Regions from separate parts of the Janthinobacterium sp. 17J80-10 genome, predicted to be linked through region 1. Evidence: predicted binding sites of a transcription regulator. Region 1 holds the regulator's gene; each other region holds the start of a gene.
The links. The regulator sigma-54, encoded in region 1, starts transcription at its own class of promoters, with help from an activator protein. The targets are predictions, from matches to a motif close to TGGCANGNAANCTGCTTT.
Positions count from the first base shown of each region.

Region 1 (5,554 bases):
GCGATCCGGCACGGCAGGCGCGCAAGGTTGCCGACTATATCGCAGGCATGACGGATCGCTACGCCATGCGCGAACACCGCCGCCTGTTCATGATCGACGAGATCTGAAGCCCGCGGCCTCTAGAGCCAAGTGCGCAACGGGTGCGCATGCGCCGGCCACGCAGGCTGGAAAAATCCTGCCACCATTTCTGCGCTGACGGCTTGCGGCGAGGGCGATCCCCATGCCGGGCACAAGTCCTTGTCGATCACGGCGGCACGGATGCCCTCGAAGGCCTCGCCCTGCTTGAAGCAGTGGCGCATCATCGAACGTTCCATGCGCAGGCACTCTTCGAATGTCATGCCGGCGCCCGCGCGCAACTGCCGCAAGGTCACGCACAGCATGAGCGGCGAGCGCTTTTGCATGGTTGCCAGGGTGGTCTGCGCAAACGCCGAGGCATCGCCGGCCAGCGAATCCATGATCGATGGCACGTCGTCAAAGGAAAAGTGGTGGTCGATGGCGTCACGCTGCCGTGCCAGTTCGCCGGTGTCGCCTGCAGAAAATTGCGCGGCAAAGTGGCGCACGTCCTGGTCGATATCGTTGCCGTCGCCTGTGCCCGCCAAGGCGTGCAGGTCCGCCAGCCGCTCCGCCGGAATAAACACATCCGCCAGCCCCGCATGCAGGGCATCGGCGGCGCCGACGGGATTGGCCGTCAGGGCCAGCCAGGTGCCGATCTGAGCCGGCGCACGCGACAGGAAATAACTTCCGCCGACGTCCGGAAACAGGCCAATATTCACTTCGGGCATGGCGAGCTTGCTGCGTTCAGTGACGATCCGCAGCCTTCCGGCTGAGTGGCACTGGGCAATGCCCATGCCGCCACCCATCACGATGCCATCCATGAGCACGATGTAGGGCTTGGGGTAGTGATGGATCAGCCGGTTAAGCGCATATTCCTCGGTAAAAAAATCCTCTATCAGGGCGCTGCCTTGCTGTGGCGTGGCTTGCCCGGACTGGTAAAAAAAACGGATATCGCCGCCGGCGCAAAAGGCTTTTTCACTATTGCTGTGGATGAACACCGCCTTGATTGCATCGTCATCGCGCCAGTCCAGCAGCGCGCGCGTCATGGCGCGCACCATTTCCAGTGACAGCGAGTTCAGTGCCTGCGGGCGGTTCAGGGTGAGCATGCCAGTGCGATGCTGGATGCGGGTCAGGATATGGTCGTTCATGATCGGGTAATAAAAAGGGCGCTTGGCGCGCCCCTGGTTACATTTGCAGAAGTTGATTGCGCCGGTTTTATTCTTCCGGTGCGGCCGTCATGGATTCCGGCAAGTGCTTGATGGCCTGGTGCTGGTGATCCTGGAGGATGGCCTTGTACTTGAGGACCTGACGGTCGAGTTTGTCGACCAGCCCATCGATTGCGGCATAAAGGTCATGCGCGATGGATTCCACATGGACATCCTTGCCCCGCATGCGCAAGGTGATTTCAGCCCGCTGGCGCTTGTCTTTCTCTGCAAGTTTGTCCACGGTGAGGATGACCGCAGCATCAATGACATGGTCGAAGTGGCGCCTGATGCGCTCCAGCTTGGCATGCACATATTCCCTGATAGGAGGGGTCAGTTCGAGATGATGTCCACTGATGGTCAGATTCATACAGCGCTCCTTAAAATAAGGTCACTGGCGGTTCACGGTCGACAAAGGCAAGTGCGTGTCGCCTGAACACAGCAACGAATACAACAAATACTGCAAGGACTACTACAAGGACTTGCGCAGGTTGACTGGCGGGATTTTCAAGGCTTCGCGGTACTTGGCCACAGTGCGCCGGGCAACGACCATGCCTTGCTCCCCCAGCATTTCTGCAATCTTGCTGTCAGAGAGGGGGTTCTTGGGGTCTTCAGCTCCTATCAATTGTTTGATCAACGCCCGTATCGCCGTTGATGAAGCTTCGCCGCCGGCTTCTGTGGCGACATGGCTGCCGAAGAAATACTTCAGCTCAAACATGCCATGCGGCGTCAGCATGTACTTCTGCGTTGTTACACGAGAAATAGTACTCTCGTGTAAACCTAGTGTATCAGCTATTTCGCGCAAGACAAGAGGGCGCATGGCGACGGCGCCATGCGAAAAGAAATTGCGTTGTCGCTCCACAATGGCTTGAGAAACCCGCAGGATCGTGTCGAAGCGCTGGCGCATGTTCTTGATGAGCCATTTTGCTTCCTGCAATTGCGAAGTGAGTGAGCCCTCACCCTTGTTTTGCTTGAGGATATTCGCGTACAAGGCATTCACGCGAAGCCGGGGCATCACATCATGATTGAGCATGACTTGCCAGCCGTTCTTGCCGCGCTTGACGATTACGTCCGGCACGACATAGTCGGCGGCATCGCTGGCAAAGACAGCCCCGGGATGGGGGTTGCACTGGCGGATGATGCACTGTGCTTCGCGCAAATCCTCGTCATCGCAATCGAGCAGTTTCTTGAGCTTGTTGAAGTCGCGCTGCGCAAACAGGCCGAGGTGCTTTTCGACGATGGTCAGCGCCATGCGTCGTGTCACCATCGGCACTTTCGGCATGCGCCGGATTTGCAGTGCGAGGCATTCACCGGCGTCGCGCGCGCCGACGCCGGCCGGCTCGAAACTTTGCACCAGTTTCAGGGCGATGGCCAATTCTTCCGGATCGATTTCCAGCTCGGCAGGCAAGCGCGCATGAATTTCCTCGAGCGGCTCTTCCAGGTAGCCATTGTTGTCAATGGCGTCGATGATCAATTCCATCAGGGCGCGATCACGCGTCTCATGGCTGGTCAGGCGCATCTGTTCCAGCAGGTGTTCGCGCAACGTGATGTGGTGCGCTTCCAGTTGCGGACGTGAGTCGTCGTCTTCAGGGTTCTTGCCGGTGCGGGCGACATCGTCGAAACTCCAGTCGGCCTCGCCATTGCCGCCATCCGCCGCCTCGCCGCCTTCTGCGCCTTCATAGGCAGTTTCGCCATCGGCCGCCGGCGCATCTTCGGCGGCGGACTTTTCCGCCGGGCTGCTGGTCTGGTTGATGGCGCCATCGGCAAGCAGGCGCACCGAATGGTCGAGCGGATCGTCAACGCGCTCGAGCATGGGATTGTCAGCCAGGATATGTTCCAGTTCCTGCTGCAATTCCAGCGTCGACAATTGCAGCAGCCGGATCGACTGCTGCAACTGCGGCGTCAATGCCAGATGCTGCGATACGCGTAGCTGAAGTGACTGTTTCATGGCGATGCCGCTTGCTTACATCCTGAAATGTTCGCCAAGATAGACCCGGCGCACCGACTCGTTGGCGATGATGTCATCCGGGCGGCCACTGGCCAGCACGACACCCTGGTTAATGATATAGGCGCGATCACAAATGCCCAGCGTTTCACGCACATTATGGTCGGTGATCAGCACGCCAATCCCGCGTTCCTTGAGAAAGCGCACGATGCGCTGGATTTCGATCACGGCAATCGGGTCGACACCGGCAAAGGGTTCGTCCAGCAACACGAAGCGCGGGCTGGTTGCGAGTGCCCGGGCGATTTCTACGCGACGGCGCTCGCCGCCGGAAAGCGACAGGGCCTGGCTGTCGCGCAGCTTTTCAATCTGCAGCTCTGCCAGCAACAGGTCGAGCTTTTCTTCGATAACCGCTTTCGACAATGGCTTGCCATCATCGCGCTGCAGTTCCAGCACGGCACGGATATTTTCCGCCACCGTCAACTTGCGAAAAACCGAGGCTTCCTGGGGTAGGTAGGACAGGCCGAGGTTGGCACGCCGGTGAATCGGCAAGCGGGAAATGCTCACCTCGTTGAGCTCGATATCGCCCGCATCCGACGGCACCAGGCCGACGATCATGTAAAAAGCGGTGGTCTTGCCGGCACCATTAGGGCCAAGCAAGCCGACCACTTCGCCGCTGCCCACTTCCAGAGAAACGTCGCGCAATACCTGGCGCGCGCCATAGCTTTTCTGTAATCCGCGGGCAAGAAGTTTGCTGCTCATGCTGATCATTCCTGGTTCATTTCTTGGCTTCGTTGCGCGGTTGAATGACCGCCTTGACACGTCCGGCGCCGGGTTTGCTGCTATCGGAGGAGGTGTTGTTGACAGCGAAAAATTCCGTGCGATTATCATAAGAAATGAATTCGCCCTCGACCTCGTCGGTGACCTTGGTGCCTTCGAGGCGGCGCATTTTGGCCTTGGAAAACAGTTTTGCGACATCGGCCTTGTTGTCGTATTCAATGCGTTCTGCTTCACCCTCAATCCACAGGTTCGCGCCACCGTCGCGCTTTTGCCGGAAGCTGGCCGGTTTGCCCTGGCCTGCGTGCAGGGTGGCAAACTGGTATCCCGCAGGATCCTGCGTTACCACCATCTTGTGCGCTTTCATGATGAGCGTGCCGCGGGTCAGGACGACGTCGCCGGTAAAGGTATTGACCTGGCGGACATCATCGTAAGCCATCTGGTTGGCTTCGACATTGGTGGGTTTGTCAGCATCGGCTTTTTCAGCATAGGCAATGCCGGTCGCCAGCATATTGAGCGCAAACAGCGATAAGAAGAAAAATCGTTTCATGGGAAAGAAATCCAGTGATGCATTGGAAATGACTTGCTTCATTGTGTCATTCGGGGTTGCAAGGTGCCACGAACCTTGCTTGCCAGGCTAAATTCTCCCGTCGCGTGGTTGGCAAACATGCCGGTACCGTACAAAACGGTGGTGCCGGAAACAAGTTCCACTGGGCGGTCGGTTTTCATGGTGTCGTCATCCGGCAGTACGAGCATATATTCCGAGATCAGGCGCAAATGCCGCGAGCTTGTTGATGCGGGGCGTTCCATTTTCACGTTGTTAAACAGGCGCACCTGGCTCATGTCACTGTTGGCCAGTGCCCGTTCGGCCACGATCGTGGTCGTCGGACGTTTTGCGCTCAGGGCTTTCATGACCGGACGGGCAATTTCATAGGAATCGTCCTGCGGGTTATGCGTCATGCGTTCGCCGGCAATGTGATAACGGGCTTCGCCGGTTTTCGCCAGCCTGACAAAATTAAAGCGCTCGACGTAATAGTCGGGTTCGGTGCGCTGCACCGCAGGCAGACTGTCTTCAATGCCGCGCCGCATGACGTCGAGCAGCCAGAAACTGCCGAGCGCCAGCAATGCGGCGAGCGCCAGCACCAGCCCAAGCTGGAAGCGGTTGGCCGCGGCGCGCCGGTCTTTCATGCCAGGTAGGGCGCGAGCGCCGCTTCGTAATTGCCTTGGGCATGCAAAATGAAATCGCACAGTTCGCGCGCAGCGCCGTCGCCACCGGCCGCCTTGGTAATGAAATGCACGCGGCTTTTCACTTCGGGATGAGCATTGGGCACGCTGGCGGCAAAACCGACGCGCAACAGGATCGGCAAGTCGATCACGTCATCGCCGACAAAGCCGCAAGCTTCTGGCGCAATGCCTGTCTTGTCGAGCAATTGCTCGAAGGCGGCGCGCTTGTCGTGCACGCCCTGGAATACATGGGTGATGCCGAGATCACTGGCCCGGCGTACCACCAGCGCTGACTGGCGCGCACTGATGATGGCAGTGGCCACGCCGGATTGCTGCAGCAGCTTGATGCCATGGC
Region 1 covers NZ_CP035311.1:3,955,479-3,961,032, reverse strand. Annotated here, with positions in the region: gene EKL02_RS17740 (deoxyguanosinetriphosphate triphosphohydrolase) at 1-107, shown strand, start outside; gene EKL02_RS17735 (enoyl-CoA hydratase/isomerase family protein) at 120-1,202, opposite strand; gene raiA (ribosome-associated translation inhibitor RaiA) at 1,270-1,626, opposite strand; gene EKL02_RS17725 (RNA polymerase factor sigma-54) at 1,729-3,204, opposite strand; gene lptB (LPS export ABC transporter ATP-binding protein) at 3,220-3,960, opposite strand; gene lptA (lipopolysaccharide transport periplasmic protein LptA) at 3,977-4,525, opposite strand; gene lptC (LPS export ABC transporter periplasmic protein LptC) at 4,564-5,163, opposite strand; gene EKL02_RS17705 (HAD family hydrolase) at 5,160-5,554, opposite strand, start outside.

Region 2 (5,554 bases), 1.1 Mb from region 1:
ACTTTCTCGATCAGGGCGGCGATCTGGGCATCGCCGGTATTGAGGTAATGCAGGCTCGACAGGCGGCGTGTCGCCTGCTGGTCGACGCGCTGTGCAGCCTGTGCCTGCGGCGGTGCGCTGCGCTCGGATGCGCCAGCGGGCAACGGCTCTGCCTGAAAGAACATGTTCGCCCGATGCAATTGTGCACGCGCATAGACCCGAACCCCGCTATGCATGCACAAGTTCAGCAAGCCCGGAGAGGCGGTGCGGTAATGGTCGAACAGGGCTGACACCGGCAAGCCGAACAGCGAACTGAAGGTATGCATCTTCAGCGAGTTGAGAGGCAAGCCGAGCTGGAACAGGCCGCAGCGGTTGGCTGACAAAAAGCGCCCGCCCTGGGTAAAGGCGGCGATGCCCTCCATCAGAGTGCCGATGAATTCCGGCCGGCTATGGAAACGCAGCGTGATAGCGTCCGAAAAGGCGGCGGAAAACATCTGGTTTTCGATCATCTGCGCCGACATGCGCACCAGCCCCATGGTGTGCTTGTGAAAGCTGTTCTGGTCGCCGGTGACGTCGAGTACGCCGATCACGCTGCCTTCCGAATCGAAGATCGGCGCTGCTGAGCAGGTCAGGAAATGATTGGCAATCAGATAATGCTCGTTGGCGTGGACCTGGGCCGGCGCCTGTTCGGCGATGGCAGTGCCGATCGCATTGGTGCCCTTGCTCTGTTCCGACCAGGCCACCCCCGGCTGCAGCGCGACCCGGTTGGCTTTCTCCAGGAAATCGTCATCGCCCAGCGTATGCACGATCAGGCCGTGCGCATCCGTCAGGATGACCATGTTGTGGGTGTTGATGATTTGCTCATACAAGGTTTCCATCACCGGCAGCGCATGCGTGTGCAAGATCCGGTTTTGCTCGATGGCCAGCGTCAGGTCGGTGCGGTTCACCGGGCTGAAGTCGGGAATGGCGCTCTCGGTAAGGCCGTAAGCGATGGAACGTTCGCGGGATTCTTTTATCATGGTGGCGCCTGCTCCAAACACGGTTCATAACAAGCGCTAATTCGCACAAACCATGCCACCCGGTAAAAAAGCGCTGAACCACCAGTGCCGGCGCGATTTTTAGCCTGTCCGGCCGTTTTCGCCGTTGGCTGTTTCATTTTTTGCGATTGTTGTGCTCGCAAATGCAACACCTGTTCCAAAACGAATCAATGCCCGGGTGCCAAGCTGCCTAAAACGCTTGGCATGGCAATTGCACAGATGCCTCCAGTCATTTCAAAACCAATAGGAGGAGTCATCATGAATCTCGCAAAACGCATCATCGCCATCAGTTCCATCTTTGCCGCCCTGGGCGCGGTAACGCTGCCGGCCGCCGCGCATGGCGACGTCACGCCGCAGGCAGTCGACACCAAGTCGTTGCCGAAGCTGGGCGACAAGTGGGCCGCTGAAAATCCCTATCGGGGCAATACCGAAGCAGTCCGGATCGGCACCTCGGCGTACACCCAGAACTGCGCGCGCTGCCACGGGCTGGAGGCGATTTCCGGCGGGATCGCCCCCGACCTGCGCTTGCTCGACCGCGACTGCATGGGACAAAAAAACGAGGCCAAAAAGCAGGCGTGCTTCAAGGAGAACGATGCCTATTTCGCCAGCTCGGTCCGTCAGGGCAAGGTACGCAACGGCGCGGTATACATGCCGCCGTTCGAGGGCACGTTGAGCCAGGAAGCGGTGTGGGCGCTGAAGGCCTACCTGGAAACGCGTCGCGCAACCAAGTAAGCCTGCAAGGCGGGGAAATCCCCCGTCTCAGCAATGTGCCCGCCACAGGCGGGTGCCCAACGCATTGGAGACAAGCATGCCCAAGTTCTTTTTTCGCAGCATGGCTGCGTTGATGGTCATTTTCCTGGCATGGTCGCTGGCACTGCCAGCTCATGCCGACATGGAAAAAATCCGCCAGTCGGGTACCTTGAAAGTGGCGGTCTACGACGACCTGGTGCCATTTTCGGCCGGTGGCCGCGGCATCGATATCGAGCTGGCGGAGGCGCTGGCAAAGAAGCTGGGGTTGAAGCTGGCGCTGCTGCCATTTCCGGCCGGTGAAAATCTCGGCGACGATTTGCGCAACATGGTGTGGAAGGGGCATTACCTTGGCTACGGTCCGGCCGACGTGCTGCTGCATGTGCCGGTGGACCGGCACCTGATTGCAGAAAATCCGAAGGTGGAAATTTTTGCGCCGTATTACCGCGACGCGGTGCAGCTGGTGCGCCGCGTGGCGACCGTGCCCAGCTACGACGGCCTGGCGTCGCTCGCCGGAAAAAAAATCGGCGTCGAAAAGATTTCAATCTCGGCCGTCGTGCTGCTGGGCGAGGATGGCGGCAAGTACCGCGAGCAAGTCCGGATCTATCCGACTGCCGCCGAGGCACTGGCGCAACTCCAGGCCGGCGCCCTTGACGCAGTATTGGCCAACCGTTCGGAAATTGAATCGGCGGTGGGGCGCGACCCGAATTATCAAGTCCACGATGTAAGCTTCCCGCGCTTGCCGCGGCAGGGCTGGGTGGTTGGCATGGCGGTGAAAAAAGACCAGGCCGAGCTGGCCAGGCTGCTGCAGGCCGCAAGCGATGAACTGACGGCGTCCGGCGAACTGGCAAAGATATTTTCGAAGCATGGCGTGGCGGCGATCAGGCCCTGACATTCCACTTCCCTTCCGCAAATGCAGGCACTGTGCGACGCGCGTCGCCGGGCCTGCATTTTTTCTATATGCAATTGCTGGCGTGATTGCGGCATCCCTCGACCTTTGCATGACCAGGGTAGTGGACAGTTGCTACAAATTGGTACACCTGGCCGATCCTGTTGTTCATAAAAAAACAAAACGGCACGCTGCGCGGCTGCGGCCAACAATCGGGCGCTGTCGGCAAGACCTCGGCGCGGCGCGGGTTTGCGGGGGATTTGCAGGGATTTGGCAAGCTGGCACGCCGATTGCGAAAGAGGAAGGTGTTAGCAGCACCTGTTCCAATCAACGTGTAGTTCCAATAAATCTTAGGAGGCAGAAATGAATTTGGCAGACATCAGCAAGCTGGGGATCAAGAACCCGTTCAAGCAACGCTACGACAATTACATCGGCGGCAAATTCGTGGCGCCGGTCAAGGGTGAGTACTTCCCGAACATCACGCCGATCACCGGCCAGCCGTTTTGCGAAATCGCCCGCTCCACCGCCGAGGATATCGAACTGGCGCTGGACGCTGCCCACGCTGCCCGCGCTGCCTGGGGCAAGACTTCGCTCACCGAGCGCGCCAACATCCTCAACAAGATGGCCGACCGCATGGAAGCGAACCTGGAATTGATCGCCACCGCCGAGACCATCGACAATGGCAAGCCCATCCGCGAAACCATGGCGGCCGACATCCCGCTGGCGATCGACCATTTCCGCTACTTCGCCGGCTGCATCCGCGCCCAGGAAGGCAGCGTGGCGCAGATCGATTCGGAAACCTATGCCTACCACTTCCACGAGCCCCTCGGCGTGGTCGGCCAGATCATTCCCTGGAATTTCCCCATCCTGATGGCGGTGTGGAAGCTGGCGCCTGCGCTGGCCGCCGGCAATTGCGTGGTCTTGAAACCGGCCGAGCAAACGCCGGCCTCGATCCTGGTGCTGATCGAACTGATCGGCGACCTGCTGCCGCCGGGCGTGCTCAACATCGTCAACGGCTTTGGCCTGGAAGCGGGCAAGCCGCTGGCCACCAGCAAGCGCATCGCCAAGATCGCCTTCACGGGCGAAACCGGCACCGGCCGCCTGATCATGCAATACGCCGCGCAAAACATCATCCCGGTGACGCTGGAGCTGGGCGGCAAATCGCCCAACATCTTCTTCGCCGACATCATGGATGCCGATGACGATTACTTCGACAAGTGCCTGGAAGGCTTTGCGATGTTTGCCCTGAACCAGGGTGAAGTCTGCACCTGCCCGTCGCGCGTGCTGGTACAGGAATCGATCTACGAGAAATTCATGGAACGCGCCATTGCGCGGGTAGCCGCCATCAAGCAGGGCAACCCGCTCGACAGCAGCACCATGATCGGCGCCCAGGCCTCCAATGAACAGATGGAAAAGATCCTGTCGTACATGGACATCGGCCGCCAGGAAGGCGCCGAGGTGCTGATCGGCGGCGAGCAGAACAAGCTTGCGGGCGACCTGGCCGGCGGCTACTACGTCAAGCCGACGGTCTTTGCCGGCAACAACAAGATGCGCATCTTCCAGGAAGAGATCTTTGGGCCGGTGGTATCGGTGACCACCTTCAAGGATGAAGCCGAGGCGCTGGCGATTGCCAACGATACGCTGTACGGCCTGGGCGCCGGCTTGTGGACCCGTGACGGTTCGCGCGCCTTCCGCGTTGGCCGCGCCATCCAGGCGGGGCGCGTGTGGACCAACTGCTACCACCTGTATCCGGCGCATGCGGCCTTCGGCGGCTACAAGCAATCAGGCATTGGCCGCGAGACGCACAAGATGATGCTGGAACACTATCAGCAAACCAAGAATCTGCTGGTCAGCTATAGCCCGAAGGCGCTGGGCTTTTTCTAAACACTGAAATGGTGTGAAACGGTAGGGCGCGCCTTGTCACAAGCAGGGCGTGCTGCTACTCAATCGCATGAGGTGCCCGCTGCGGCGCGGCGGGATAACTTATTTCGTTCATGTTGCCAAAAATATCATGTCAAGCACACACATTCCACGCGTAATTGCAACGCAGGCTGCGCTCGATTTCATTTCCATGCTGCGGCAAATGCACGGGCCATTGATGTTCTTTCAATCGGGCGGATGCTGCGATGGCAGCGCGCCGCAATGCTATTCGGTTGGTGAATTCAATGTCAGCACGACCGATGTCTATCTCGGAGACCTGGACGGCGCCAAGTTTTACATTGGATCGGACCAGTTCGAATACTGGAAGCACACACAACTCATCATTGACGTCGTCGATGGCAATGGCGGCATGTTTGCGCTCGATAACGGCACCGGCAAACGCTTTTTGACCCGCTCGCGCTTGTTTACCGATCAGGAAAACCGGCAACTGGCGGAAGCGGCGAATCTGATACTGATCGGATGACGGCAAGAAAAATCTGCTCATCCTGGTTTGCCCGGGGGATGAACGTGGATGCCGAGCATGTTTTTTATTTTTACGTATAACAACATAAGTAGTGCAGGAGAAGACGATGCCCCAGATTGACAACGCGCAGCAGGAAAGCCGGGTATTCAACCCGCCGGCGGCGCTGGTAAAAGATGCCGCGATATCCGGCATGGACGCGTACCGCGCCCTGTGCGCCGAGGCCGAGCAGGACTATGCCGGTTTCTGGGGCCGGCTCGCCCGCGAAAACCTCGACTGGCACAAGCCTTTCACGCAAACCCTGGATGAATCGGCTGCGCCGTTCTACAAGTGGTTCGGCGATGGCGAACTGAATGTTTCGTACAATTGCCTCGACCGCAACCTGGCCAATGGCAATGCCGACAAGACCGCGGTGATCTTCGAAGCCGATGGCGGCGACGTCACCCGGGTGACGTACCGCGAATTGCACCAGCGCGTCTGCAAGCTTGCCAATGGCTTGAA
Region 2 covers NZ_CP035311.1:2,897,254-2,902,807, reverse strand. Annotated here, with positions in the region: gene EKL02_RS13010 (sigma-54-dependent Fis family transcriptional regulator) at 1-998, opposite strand, end outside; gene pedF (cytochrome c-550 PedF) at 1,275-1,748, shown strand; gene EKL02_RS13000 (transporter substrate-binding domain-containing protein) at 1,825-2,655, shown strand; gene adh (aldehyde dehydrogenase) at 3,016-4,536, shown strand; gene EKL02_RS12990 (DUF779 domain-containing protein) at 4,664-5,056, shown strand; gene acs (acetate--CoA ligase) at 5,163-5,554, shown strand, end outside.
Region 2: a site for sigma-54 is predicted at 2,734-2,751, ahead of adh (aldehyde dehydrogenase). Genes of this name have one in related genera too.

Region 3 (5,554 bases), 1.7 Mb from region 1:
AGTACGGCTGTTTACCGAAGGCGAGATCCCCTGGGAAGACCTGGCCTTTTCTACCGTAAGCCGCACCTTGCAACTGTTTTTTGCGGACCTCGCGCAAAGCCGCGATGGCAACGGCTTTGGCTTTCATACAGAAGACATTCGCAAGCCGGAAGTGCGTCGTTAGCCCAGAACGTCGCGCTCGGCGGTGGCGCTGATCTTGTGAATCGACAAGTCGGCCCCCTCGAATTCCTGCTCAGGGTCCAGGCGCAAGCCGACGAACATCTTCAGTGCGCCATACACTGCAAAGCCTCCCGCCAGCGCGATCGCCACGCCAAGGAGGGTGCCAGCCAGTTGCGACATGAAAGCAACGCCGCCCGCGCCGCCAAGCGCCTTCAGGCCGAAAATCCCCGCCGCCAGGCCGCCCCAGGCGCCGCACAAGCCATGCAAGGGCCAGACACCCAGCACATCGTCAATTTTCCACTTGTTTTGCGTCAGGGTGAACATCTGGACAAAAATCGCGCCGGCCACGCTGCCGGTCACCAGGGCACCCAGGGGATGCATCAGGTCCGAGCCGGCACACACTGCCACCAGTCCGGCGAGCGGGCCGTTGTACACAAAGCCGGGGTCATTGCGCCCCATGAGCAAGGCGACCAGCGTGCCGCCCGTCATCGCCATTAACGAATTAATCGCCACCAAACCATTCATTTTTTCGAGGGTCTGGGCACTCATGACATTGAAACCGAACCAGCCCACCGTCAGGATCCACGCACCGAGGGCGAGAAAAGGAATACTGGACGGCGGGTGAGCGGTAACGCCGCCTTCCTTGTTGTATCGCCCACGCCGGGCACCCAGCAGCAGCACGGCTGGCAAGGCGACCCAGCCGCCCACGGCATGCACCACCACCGAACCCGCAAAATCATGGAATTCATGGGAAAACATCGCCTTCAGCCAGGATTGCACGCCAAAATGCTGGTTCCAGACGATCCCTTCAAAGAAGGGATAGACCAGGCCGACCAACAGGGCAGTCGCCGCCAGCTGGGGATAAAACTTGGCGCGCTCGGCGATGCCGCCAGAAATAATGGCCGGTATCGCAGCAGCAAACGTCAGCAAGAAAAAGAATTTAACCAGTTCAAAACCATTTTTCTGCGCCAGGATTTCTGCGCCAGAAAAGAAATGGATCCCGTAAGCAACGCTGTAGCCGACAAAAAAATAGGCGATGGTAGAAACGGCAAAATCGACTAAGATTTTAACCAGCGCATTTACCTGGTTTTTTTTGCGTACAGTACCAAGCTCAAGGAAGGCAAAACCTGCATGCATCGCCAAAATCATGATGGCACCGAGCAAGACAAACAAGGCATCTGCACCATTTTTAATACCATCCATCAAAAATTCTCCCAATAAATGTGCAAAGTCATAAAAATGTGCATCTTTAAAGCAAGATCTATTCCTTTTTGGTGCAAATTTTCAAGTCATTGTTTTTTATGAGAAATTTTTTCCCAAAACTATCGAAGCCCATTCTCCGCACCGTCTTAGTGCAGGCTCGTGATGCAAATTAGCGCATGACAATGATTCCCTGGCTGGAACTGGCTGATCCTTTCCCCGATGTCTCGCAGGCCCTGACTGAAGAAGACGGCGCCGGCGGCTTGCTGGCAGCAGGTGCCGACCTGTCGCCGGAGCGCTTGCTGCTTGCCTACCGGCATGGAATATTCCCTTGGTTTTCCGAGGGCCAGCCCATACTTTGGTGGAGTACCGATCCCCGCATGGTCTTGATGACGGCCAACTTGCGCATCTCGGCCAGCCTGCGCAAAACCCTGAAAAAAGTCGAGCGCAGCCGTACCACGGGCGGGGCCTGGGATATCCGTTTCGACAGCGCCTTTGAAGCGGTCATGCGCGCCTGCGCGGGGCCGCGCGCCGACGGCCCCGGCACCTGGATTTCCGAGGAAATCATGGCCGGCTATGGCGCACTGCATCAGCGGGGATATGCCCATAGCGCCGAAGCCTGGCTGGACGGCAGGCTGGTCGGCGGCGCCTATGGCGTCTGCATTGGCCACATGTTCTATGGCGAATCGATGTTTGCCCATGTCAGCGATGCGTCCAAGATTGCCCTGGCTTACCTGGCGCACTTCCTGAACGCCAATGGCGTCGCCATGATCGACTGCCAGCAAGAGACCCGGCACCTGGCATCGCTGGGGGCGGCGCCGATTCCGCGGGAGCGATTCCTCGGCCATTTGCGGCAGGCGGTAATGCAACCCGACATCACGAACTGGAAACCCTTGCCATTATTTTGAGCTGCGTGTGAAATCCTGGACGCAATCGGTGTAAATTATCGATACATCTGCCGTCAACCCGCTGGTTATCAAACGCTCATGACGCATCTAAAGGATCTGCCGTTTTCCACATTGCAGTTTTATGCGACTGCCCCTTACCCTTGCAGCTACCTGGAAGAAAAGCAGGCACGCTCGCAGGTCGCCACGCCGTCGCATCTGATCAATGCCGATATCTATTCGGAACTGGTGCAGAACGGTTTTCGCCGCAGTGGCATTTTTACTTACCGACCACACTGCGATGGCTGCCAGGCTTGTACGCCCGTTCGCGTGCTGGCGACCGACTTCGTGCCCAACCGCAGCCAGCGCCGCGCCTGGCAACGCCACGGCAACCTGATCGCCCAGGTCACCAGCCTGACCTACATGCGCGACCATTACGACCTGTACCTGCGCTACCAGTCGGTGCGCCATGCCGGTGGCGGCATGGACCAGGACAGCCGTGACCAGTACGCGCAATTTCTGCTGCAAAGCAAAGTCAACACGCGCCTGGTCGAATTTCGCGAACCTGGCGGCATCCTGCGCATGGTCAGCATCATCGACGTGCTCGACGACGGCCTGTCATCGGTCTATACCTTCTACGATCCGGACGTCAAAGGCGCCAGCCTGGGCACCTATAACATCCTGTGGCAGATCGAGCAGACGCAGCGACTCGGCATGCACTACATCTATCTGGGCTACTGGATCCAGGACAGCCGGAAAATGGCCTACAAGGTGAACTTCCAGCCGCTGGAGGCGCTGCGCCAGGGCCGCTGGGAACCGCTGTGACAGGCGCCGGCAGATGCGGGCGTCCCGGCGCGTCCATGGCGCGTTAAAATAGCGGGTTATTTCGGCCGCCATCCGGCGCCCCCGTCCCCGACCGCCCCTTACTTTTGCGCTGGATTGCCCGTGTCTGACAAACTCCTGTATTCGCTCGCCCGCCCCTGCCTGTTCTCCCTCGATGCCGAATCGGCCCACCACCTGACCCTGAATTCGCTCAAGAAAGCCGAGGCGCTCGGCCTGACCCGCCTGCTGCAGAAGCCGGCGCGCGACGAACGCCAGGTAATGGGACTGACGTTTGCCAACCCGGTTGGCCTGGCTGCCGGACTGGACAAGGATGGCGCGTATATCGATGCGCTGGCCGCGCTGGGCTTCGGCTTCATCGAAATCGGCACGGTCACCCCGCGCGCGCAGCCCGGCAATCCTAAGCCGCGCATGTTCCGCCTGCCGCAGGCGCAGGCGATCATCAATCGCATGGGATTCAACAATGGCGGCGTCGATGCGTTCGTCGCGAATGTCCAGGCATCGCGTTTTTACCAGAACCGCGCCGGGATCATCGGCCTGAATATCGGCAAGAATGCCGATACGCCGATCGAGCGCGCCGTGGATGACTACCTGCAGTGCCTGGAGAAGGTGTATCCCTACGCCAGCTATGTGACCGTCAACATTTCCTCGCCCAATACCAAGAACCTGCGCCAGTTGCAGGGCGCCTCGGAACTGGACGCGCTGCTGTCGCAACTGAAAACGGCGCAGTTGCGCCTGGCCGATCAGCACAAGCGCTATGTGCCGGTAGCATTGAAAATTGCACCGGACATCGATGCGGAGCAGGTCAAGGAAATCGCCGCGGCGCTGTTGCGCCACAAGATCGATGCAGTCATCGCCACCAACACGACCATTACGCGTGACGCCGTGCAGGGACTCGCGCATGCGCAGGAAACCGGCGGCCTCTCAGGCGCACCGGTGCGGGAACTTTCCAATGCGGTCATCCGCGGCTTGAAAGCCGAACTCGGCGACGCCCTGCCGATCATTGGCGTCGGCGGCATTCTCGGAGGGGAAGACGCGCGCGCCAAGATCGCCGCCGGTGCGTCGCTGGTGCAACTGTATTCCGGCCTGATCTACCGCGGACCGGCGCTGGTGCGCGAATGCGCGGCGGCGTTGCGTGGCGCCGGCCGCTAGCAGGCGTTGAAGACTATTCGCCGCCGCCTTGCAGCGCGGTCTTGATTTCCTCGCGCGTCAGCTGCGGCGCGAACTGCTGGATGAAATCGTACGTATAGGACCGCAGGTAAGCCCCCCGGCGTACGGCCAGCCGGGTCACGTTGGCAGCGAACAAATGATCGGCTTCAACATGGCGCAAGCCGGCACCGCACCCCTGCTCGACGGCCATTGACGCGACGATGCCGACACCAAGGCCGAGTGAAACATATTGCTGGATCACATCCGAATCCATGGCGGTCAGCACGATGTCGGGAGCAATGCCGGCCTGGCGGAACGCGTCGTCGATATGACCCCGGCCCGTAAAGCCGACGTCATAGGTGATCAGCGGCCAGGCGGCCAGCGCCTGCAGGCTCAGCTTATCCTCGGCAAGCAGCGGATGGCCTTCCGGCACCACCACCACGTGGTTCCATCGATAGCACGGGAAGGACACCAGTTCCTCGAACTGGCTCAGGCCTTCGGTCGCGATGCCCACATCGGCCTTGCCTGAGATGACCCACTGCGCAATATGCTCGGGAGAGCTTTGCTGCAAGGCGATGCGCACATCCGGAAACGCCGCGCGAAAACCCTGCACCACTTTCGGCAGTGCATAGCGCGCCTGTGTATGGGTAGCGGCAACAGCCAGGGTGCCGCTGGTCTTGCCGGAATATTCCAGCCCTGCCTGCTGCAGGTTTTCCGCTTCCAGCAACAGGCGTTCGATGATATGCAGGATCCCCTTGCCTGGCTCGGTCAGGCCAGTCAGCCGCTTGCCGTTGCGCTCGAAAATGTCCACGCCAAGTTCCTCTTCCAGCTCGCGGATCTGGCGGCTGACGCCAGGCTGCGAAGTGAAGAGCACATTGGCCACTTCAGTCAGGTTATAGCCGCGCCGGGCAGCTTCGCGCACCGAACGCAATTGCTGGAAATTCATGCTTGCTCCGATCTGGCTGCCTGGTCGACGAACACGCGCAGGCGTTTTGGACGTACCAGCAAGGCATCGCCTTCCTGGAGTTGTAGCTGTGCATAACGGTCGCTGGAAATCACCGCTTCAATCAGTTCGCGGTTATCGCTGCGTTCCAGTTCCAGCTGCGCCAGCGGGCCGATCGCATGGGCGCGCTTCAGGCGTACCGCGATGCCCTCGCCGCCGGCCGACTCGCGCTCGATTTCCAGCTCGTGCGGGCGCACGAAGCCGACGCCGCGGCCATCCTGGATCGCCGCATGGTCCGGGGCATCGAAAGCGACACCGCCTGCATCCAGGACGCCGTCATGCAGGCGCCCCTGGAACAGATTGACGTTGCCGAGGAAGC
Region 3 covers NZ_CP035311.1:1,618,414-1,623,967, reverse strand. Annotated here, with positions in the region: gene EKL02_RS07330 (NUDIX hydrolase) at 1-163, shown strand, start outside; gene EKL02_RS07325 (ammonium transporter) at 160-1,362, opposite strand; gene aat (leucyl/phenylalanyl-tRNA--protein transferase) at 1,545-2,267, shown strand; gene EKL02_RS07315 (arginyltransferase) at 2,346-3,068, shown strand; gene EKL02_RS07310 (quinone-dependent dihydroorotate dehydrogenase) at 3,189-4,235, shown strand; gene EKL02_RS07305 (CysB family HTH-type transcriptional regulator) at 4,249-5,178, opposite strand; gene EKL02_RS07300 (sulfate ABC transporter ATP-binding protein) at 5,175-5,554, opposite strand, start outside.
Region 3: a site for sigma-54 is predicted at 1,411-1,428, ahead of EKL02_RS07325 (ammonium transporter). Genes of this name have one in related genera too.

Region 4 (5,554 bases), 1.1 Mb from region 1:
TACGTGCAGAGGTCAATATACAGCACGGGCCCACATTTACCTAGCTTTATTTTTTTCTTGCACAACCGGCTAGAATAGGCGCCACCGCTATTTTTCAAACACATTTTCATGACACAACTGATCAACGCCCGCATCCTTGCCCAGGAAAACCTGCCGCCGCCTTCCCTGATTCAGAAGGAGATTCCGCACACGAAAAAATCACTGGCGACGGTGCTGAACGGCCGTGCAACGCTGGAAGACATCCTGGAACGCAAGGATGCCAGGCGCTTCATTGTGGTCGGCCCCTGCTCCATTCATGACCCGGAGGCGGCGCTCGATTATGCCCGCAGGCTCAAACCGCTGGCAGATGAAGTGGCCGACGTGCTGGTGCTGGTGATGCGGGTCTACTTCGAAAAGCCGCGCACCACGGTCGGCTGGAAAGGCCTCATCAACGATCCGGACCGGGATGACTCCTTCAACATGGTCAAGGGCATCCGGATCGCCCGTACGCTGCTGCGCGACATCAGCGAAATGGGCCTGGCCATCGGCACCGAGGCACTGGACCCGCTGATGCCGCAATACCTGGGAGATCTTGTCAGCTGGAATGCCATCGGCGCGCGCACCACGGAATCCCAGACGCACCGGGAAATGGCCAGCGGCCTGTCGACCCCGGTCGGGCTGAAGAACGGCACCGACGGCGGACTGACCGTCGCCATCAATGCCATGCAATCAGCCCGCACGCCGCATGCCTTCCTCGGCATCGATGCCGAGGGCCTGACTTCGGTGATCCGCACCGCAGGCAATCCGCACGGGCACCTGATCCTGCGTGGCGGCCAGGCGCCCAATTACGGCGCCGAAGCGGTCGCGCAAGCCGAACTCCTGCTGCAAAAAGCCGGCCTGCCCTCCTCCATCGTGGTCGATTGCAGCCACGGCAATTCAAACAAGGACCACAAGCGTCAGGTGGGCGTGCTGCAGGACGTCGTGGCGCAAATCGGCGCGGGCAACCAGAGCCTGGTTGGCATGATGGTCGAATCCAATATCGTCGAGGGCGCGCAGAAAATCCAGGCCGACCTTGCAGCGCTGGTGTACGGCCAATCCGTCACGGATGCGTGTATCGGCTGGGAAGATACCGTGAATGCGGTTCGGGAAGCGGCGGCAGCACTGCGCGACAAGGGCAAACGATAGGCAGGCGCCGCCATCAGGGGGCGTTGACAACTGATGCGCCTCAACTCCTTGGGCCTTGAGGCAGTTAAATTGATGCTCTATGACGGCATACATGGGGCATACGTGGCGCCAACGGCGTGGCAACATGCACCGGCGCATCATCAGGGCATGGGCAGCAGGCCTCCTGGCCCTGCCCTGCCTGCTTGTCCCCAGCCACGCGCTTGAACCGCCGGCAAGCGCCGCTGCGGCGCTCCAGGCCAAACACATCGAATTGCAGCCGCAACTGCGCGACAATATTTTCGGCGAACCCCTGCATCTGAGCTCGCGCGAGGGTCAGAGCCGGGTCGAGGGCGATGTCTATGCCGAAATGGCGTATCCGATCGATGCGGTCGCTGCGACATTCAAATCCGCCGCCAGACTCTGCGAATTGCTTTTCCTGCATTTGAACGTGCGCCGATGCGAGCCTGAGAGCGCCGGCAATCGCGAAACACTGGTCCTGTCGGTCGGGCCAAAGCGCGCACGCGTATCCGGCCAGGTATATGACATCACTTATGCGCTGCGCATCGAGTCTGCCGAAGCGAGCTACTTCAGGGCAACGCTGAGTGCCGCGGAAGGACCTTTATCAACCCGGGACTACCGCATCGTCTTTGAAGCAATGCCGATCAGCGGCAGTCACACCTTCATCCATCTGGGCTATGCCTATAGCTACGGCACCATGGCAAAACTTGCGATGAACCTGTACCTGTCGACGGCTGGACGCGCCAAGATCGGCTTCACCGTGGTGGGAAAGCAGCCCGACGGCAAACCACTCTACGTCAGGGGCGAGCGTGGATCGCTGGAGCGCAATGTCATGCGCTACTATCTCGCACTGCTCGCCTACAACAGCATCAATGCAGGATCGCCGCAGGAAAAAATGGCAGGGCGGCTGCGCAAGTGGTTCGCACTCACCGAGCGCTATCCGGCGCAACTGCACGAATTGGATCTAAACGAATATCTCGAAGAAAAGCAAGCCGACCTGGCGCGGGCCACCACCGGCCACCGGTAACAAACCGGACGCACTAAATCCGGGCACTGGCGCAAGCCGGAATAGTGCAAAAAAATAAACAGGCAAAACCGCCTGCACCACCAGCGGGACAGCGTCCAGCCACGCACTTTCCCGGTGCGCCGCATTTCAAAAGCGCCTCAATGCAATGCAGACAAGCCCACTTTGATGCAGAAATAGGCGTAATTACGCCCCTCAAACAGGCATTTCCCTTGGCATGCCGATTGCTAAAGTTCTGCAAAAGCAAAAAAACTCGACGCAGCTCCGATAACGTCCTTTGACATTACCGCACAAGATACCTATGAAAATTCTCGTTATTGGCCACGGCATGGTGGGTCACAAATTCCTCGAAAGCCTGAATGACACCGGCATTCGCGATGCGGAGGTTACCGTATTGTGCGAAGAGCCCCGCGCTGCCTATGACCGCGTGCATCTGTCGGAATTCTTCGCGGGCAAATCGGCGGACGATCTGTCCCTGGTGTCGCCAGGGTTCTTCGACCGCGACAACCTGCTGCTCAATCTGAATACCCGTGCGGTCTCGATTGATCGCAGCAACAAGACCGTTACCGTCAACAGTGGCGAAGTGCTCAGCTATGACAAGCTGGTCATCGCCACTGGCTCCTATCCTTTCGTGCCGCCCGTGCCGGGCAAAGAACGCAAGGACTGCTTTGTCTACCGCACCATCGAAGACCTGGAAGCCATGCTGGAATGCGGCAGCCGCTCGAAGAGCGGGGTTGTCATCGGCGGTGGCCTGCTGGGGCTGGAATGCGCCAAGGCGCTGCGCGACATGAACCTGCAAACCCATGTGGTGGAATTCGCGCCGCGCCTGATGGCCGTGCAGGTGGACGACGCCGGCGGCCGCATGCTGCGCAAGAAGATCGAGGAGCTGGGCGTCAGCGTCCATACGCAGAAAAACACGCTCGAGATCGTGGATGGCGAAACGGCGCGCCACTGCATGGTGTTCGCCGACGGCACCCACCTCGACACCGACATGATCGTATTCTCCGCCGGCATTCGTCCGCGCGATGAACTCGCGCGCCAGAGTGGCCTCGACGTCGGTCAGCGCGGCGGCATTGTCATCGACAACAATTGCCTGACCTCGGACCCTGACATTTATGCCATCGGCGAATGCGCGCTCTGGAGCGGCCAGATCTTCGGCCTGGTCGCCCCCGGATACGACATGGCACGCATCACCGCCAAGCACCTGGCCGGCGAAGCAGCCGAGTTTGCCGGCGCCGACATGAGCACCAAGCTCAAGCTGATGGGCGTCGATGTTGCGAGCATTGGCGACGCCATGGGCACTACGGCCGGCAGCCGCGCCTACCAGTTCACCGACGAGCGCAAGCAGGTGTACAAGAAGATCGTCGTATCCGAGTGCGGCACGCAACTTCTGGGCGCCGTCCTGATCGGCGACGCGAACGAATATGGCACCCTGCTGCAAATGATGCTGAACCGGATCGAGCTGCCGAAAGATCCGGAATTCCTGATCCTGCCGCAAAGCGATGGCAAGGCAAAGCCCGGACTGGGCGTCGACGCACTGCCGGCAACCGCGCAAATCTGCTCGTGCAACAACGTCTCGAAGGGCCAGTTGTGCGAAGCCGTTGGTAACGGCGTGACCACCATCGGCGACCTCAAGGCCTGCACCAAGGCAGGGACCGCCTGCGGCGGCTGCGTACCGCTGGTGACCCAGGTCATGAAAGCCGAGATGAAAAAGCAGGGCATGGCGGTCAACAACCATCTGTGCGAGCACTTCGCCTACTCCCGCCAGGAGCTCTACCATCTGATCCGCGTCGAAAAGATCACGACATTCGAGGCATTGCTGGCCCAGCATGGCACGGGGCTCGGCTGCGACATTTGCAAGCCGGTTGCTGCCAGCATCTTCGCCTCGTGCTGGAACGACTTCGTCCTCAAGAAGGACCACGCCAGCCTGCAGGATTCCAACGACTACTTCCTCGGCAATATCCAGAAGGATGGCACCTATTCGGTCGTGCCGCGCATGGCGGGCGGCGAAGTCACGCCGGACGGATTGATCGCCGTCGGCCAGGTGGCGAAGAAATACGGCCTCTATACCAAGATTACCGGCGGCCAGCGGGTCGACCTGTTCGGCGCGCGCGTCGAGCAATTGCCGGAAATCTGGGAAGAATTGATCGCGGCGGGCTTCGAGTCGGGCCATGCCTATGGCAAGTCCCTGCGCACCGTCAAATCCTGCGTGGGCTCGACCTGGTGCCGTTATGGCGTTGACGACAGCGTCGGCCTGGCCATCGAACTGGAAAACCGCTACAAGGGCTTGCGCGCACCGCACAAGATCAAGTTTGGCGTCTCCGGCTGCACGCGCGAATGTGCGGAAGCCCAGGGCAAGGATGTGGGCATCATCGCCACGGAAAAAGGCTGGAACCTGTACGTCTGCGGCAACGGCGGCATGAAGCCGCGCCATGCCGAGTTGCTGGCATCCGACCTTTCCAGGCAAGACCTGATCAAGTATATCGACCGTTTCCTGATGTTCTATATCCGTACTGCCGACCGCCTGCAGCGCACCAGCGTCTGGCGCGACAACCTGGAAGGCGGCCTCGACTATCTGAAAGCAGTCATCGTCGACGACAAGCTTGCCCTGGCGGCAGAGCTCGAAAGCGAGATGCAGCATGTGGTCGATACGTATGAGTGCGAATGGAAGAACGCCGTAACCGACCCCGAGACCCGCAAGCGCTTCCGTCAGTTTGTCAACAGCGACCAGTCCGACCAGAATGTCGTCTTTGTCGAGGAACGCGGCCAGATTCGCCCCGCGACGCAGGAAGAACGCAAGAACATCATCCCGATTATTGCCAAAGCCGCATAAGGTGAAACAACCATGATTCAAGACAACGAAAAAGCCTCCTGGAATGCCGTGTGTTCACTGGACGATATCGTGCCGAATACAGGTATCTGTGCCCTGGTAAAGGACAAGCATGTCGCCGTATTCCACGTGAAGGGCGATGAAGCGCAACTGTTTGCCATCGATAACTACGACCCGAATTCCAACGCCAGCGTACTTTCCCGCGGACTAGTCGGCAACCTCGGCAAGCGCATCGTGGTCGCCTCCCCAATCTACAAACATCACTTTGATTTGCTCAGCGGCGAATGCCTCGAAGCCCCGGAGAATTCCGTGGCGGCTTATCCGGTGCGGGTTGAAAACCGCAAGGTGCTGGTGGCGGTGTGATGGTGGCGGTGTGATTATGATGCAGGGCCGGTAAAGGCCCTACATCGGGATAACGTCATGCCCGCTTTTCATCGCCCGAAGGCGGCTCCCGGTGACGAAAGTCCTTCGAATGGATGCCATGCTTTTTCAGCAGCATCTGCAAGTGCGAGCGGTTCATGTCGCAACGACGCGCCAGC
Region 4 covers NZ_CP035311.1:2,818,142-2,823,695, forward strand. Annotated here, with positions in the region: gene EKL02_RS12610 (3-deoxy-7-phosphoheptulonate synthase) at 109-1,164, shown strand; gene EKL02_RS12615 (hypothetical protein) at 1,289-2,188, shown strand; gene nirB (nitrite reductase large subunit NirB) at 2,487-5,018, shown strand; gene nirD (nitrite reductase small subunit NirD) at 5,031-5,378, shown strand; gene EKL02_RS12630 (sigma 54-interacting transcriptional regulator) at 5,434-5,554, opposite strand, start outside.
Region 4: a site for sigma-54 is predicted at 2,399-2,416, ahead of nirB (nitrite reductase large subunit NirB). Genes of this name have one in related genera too.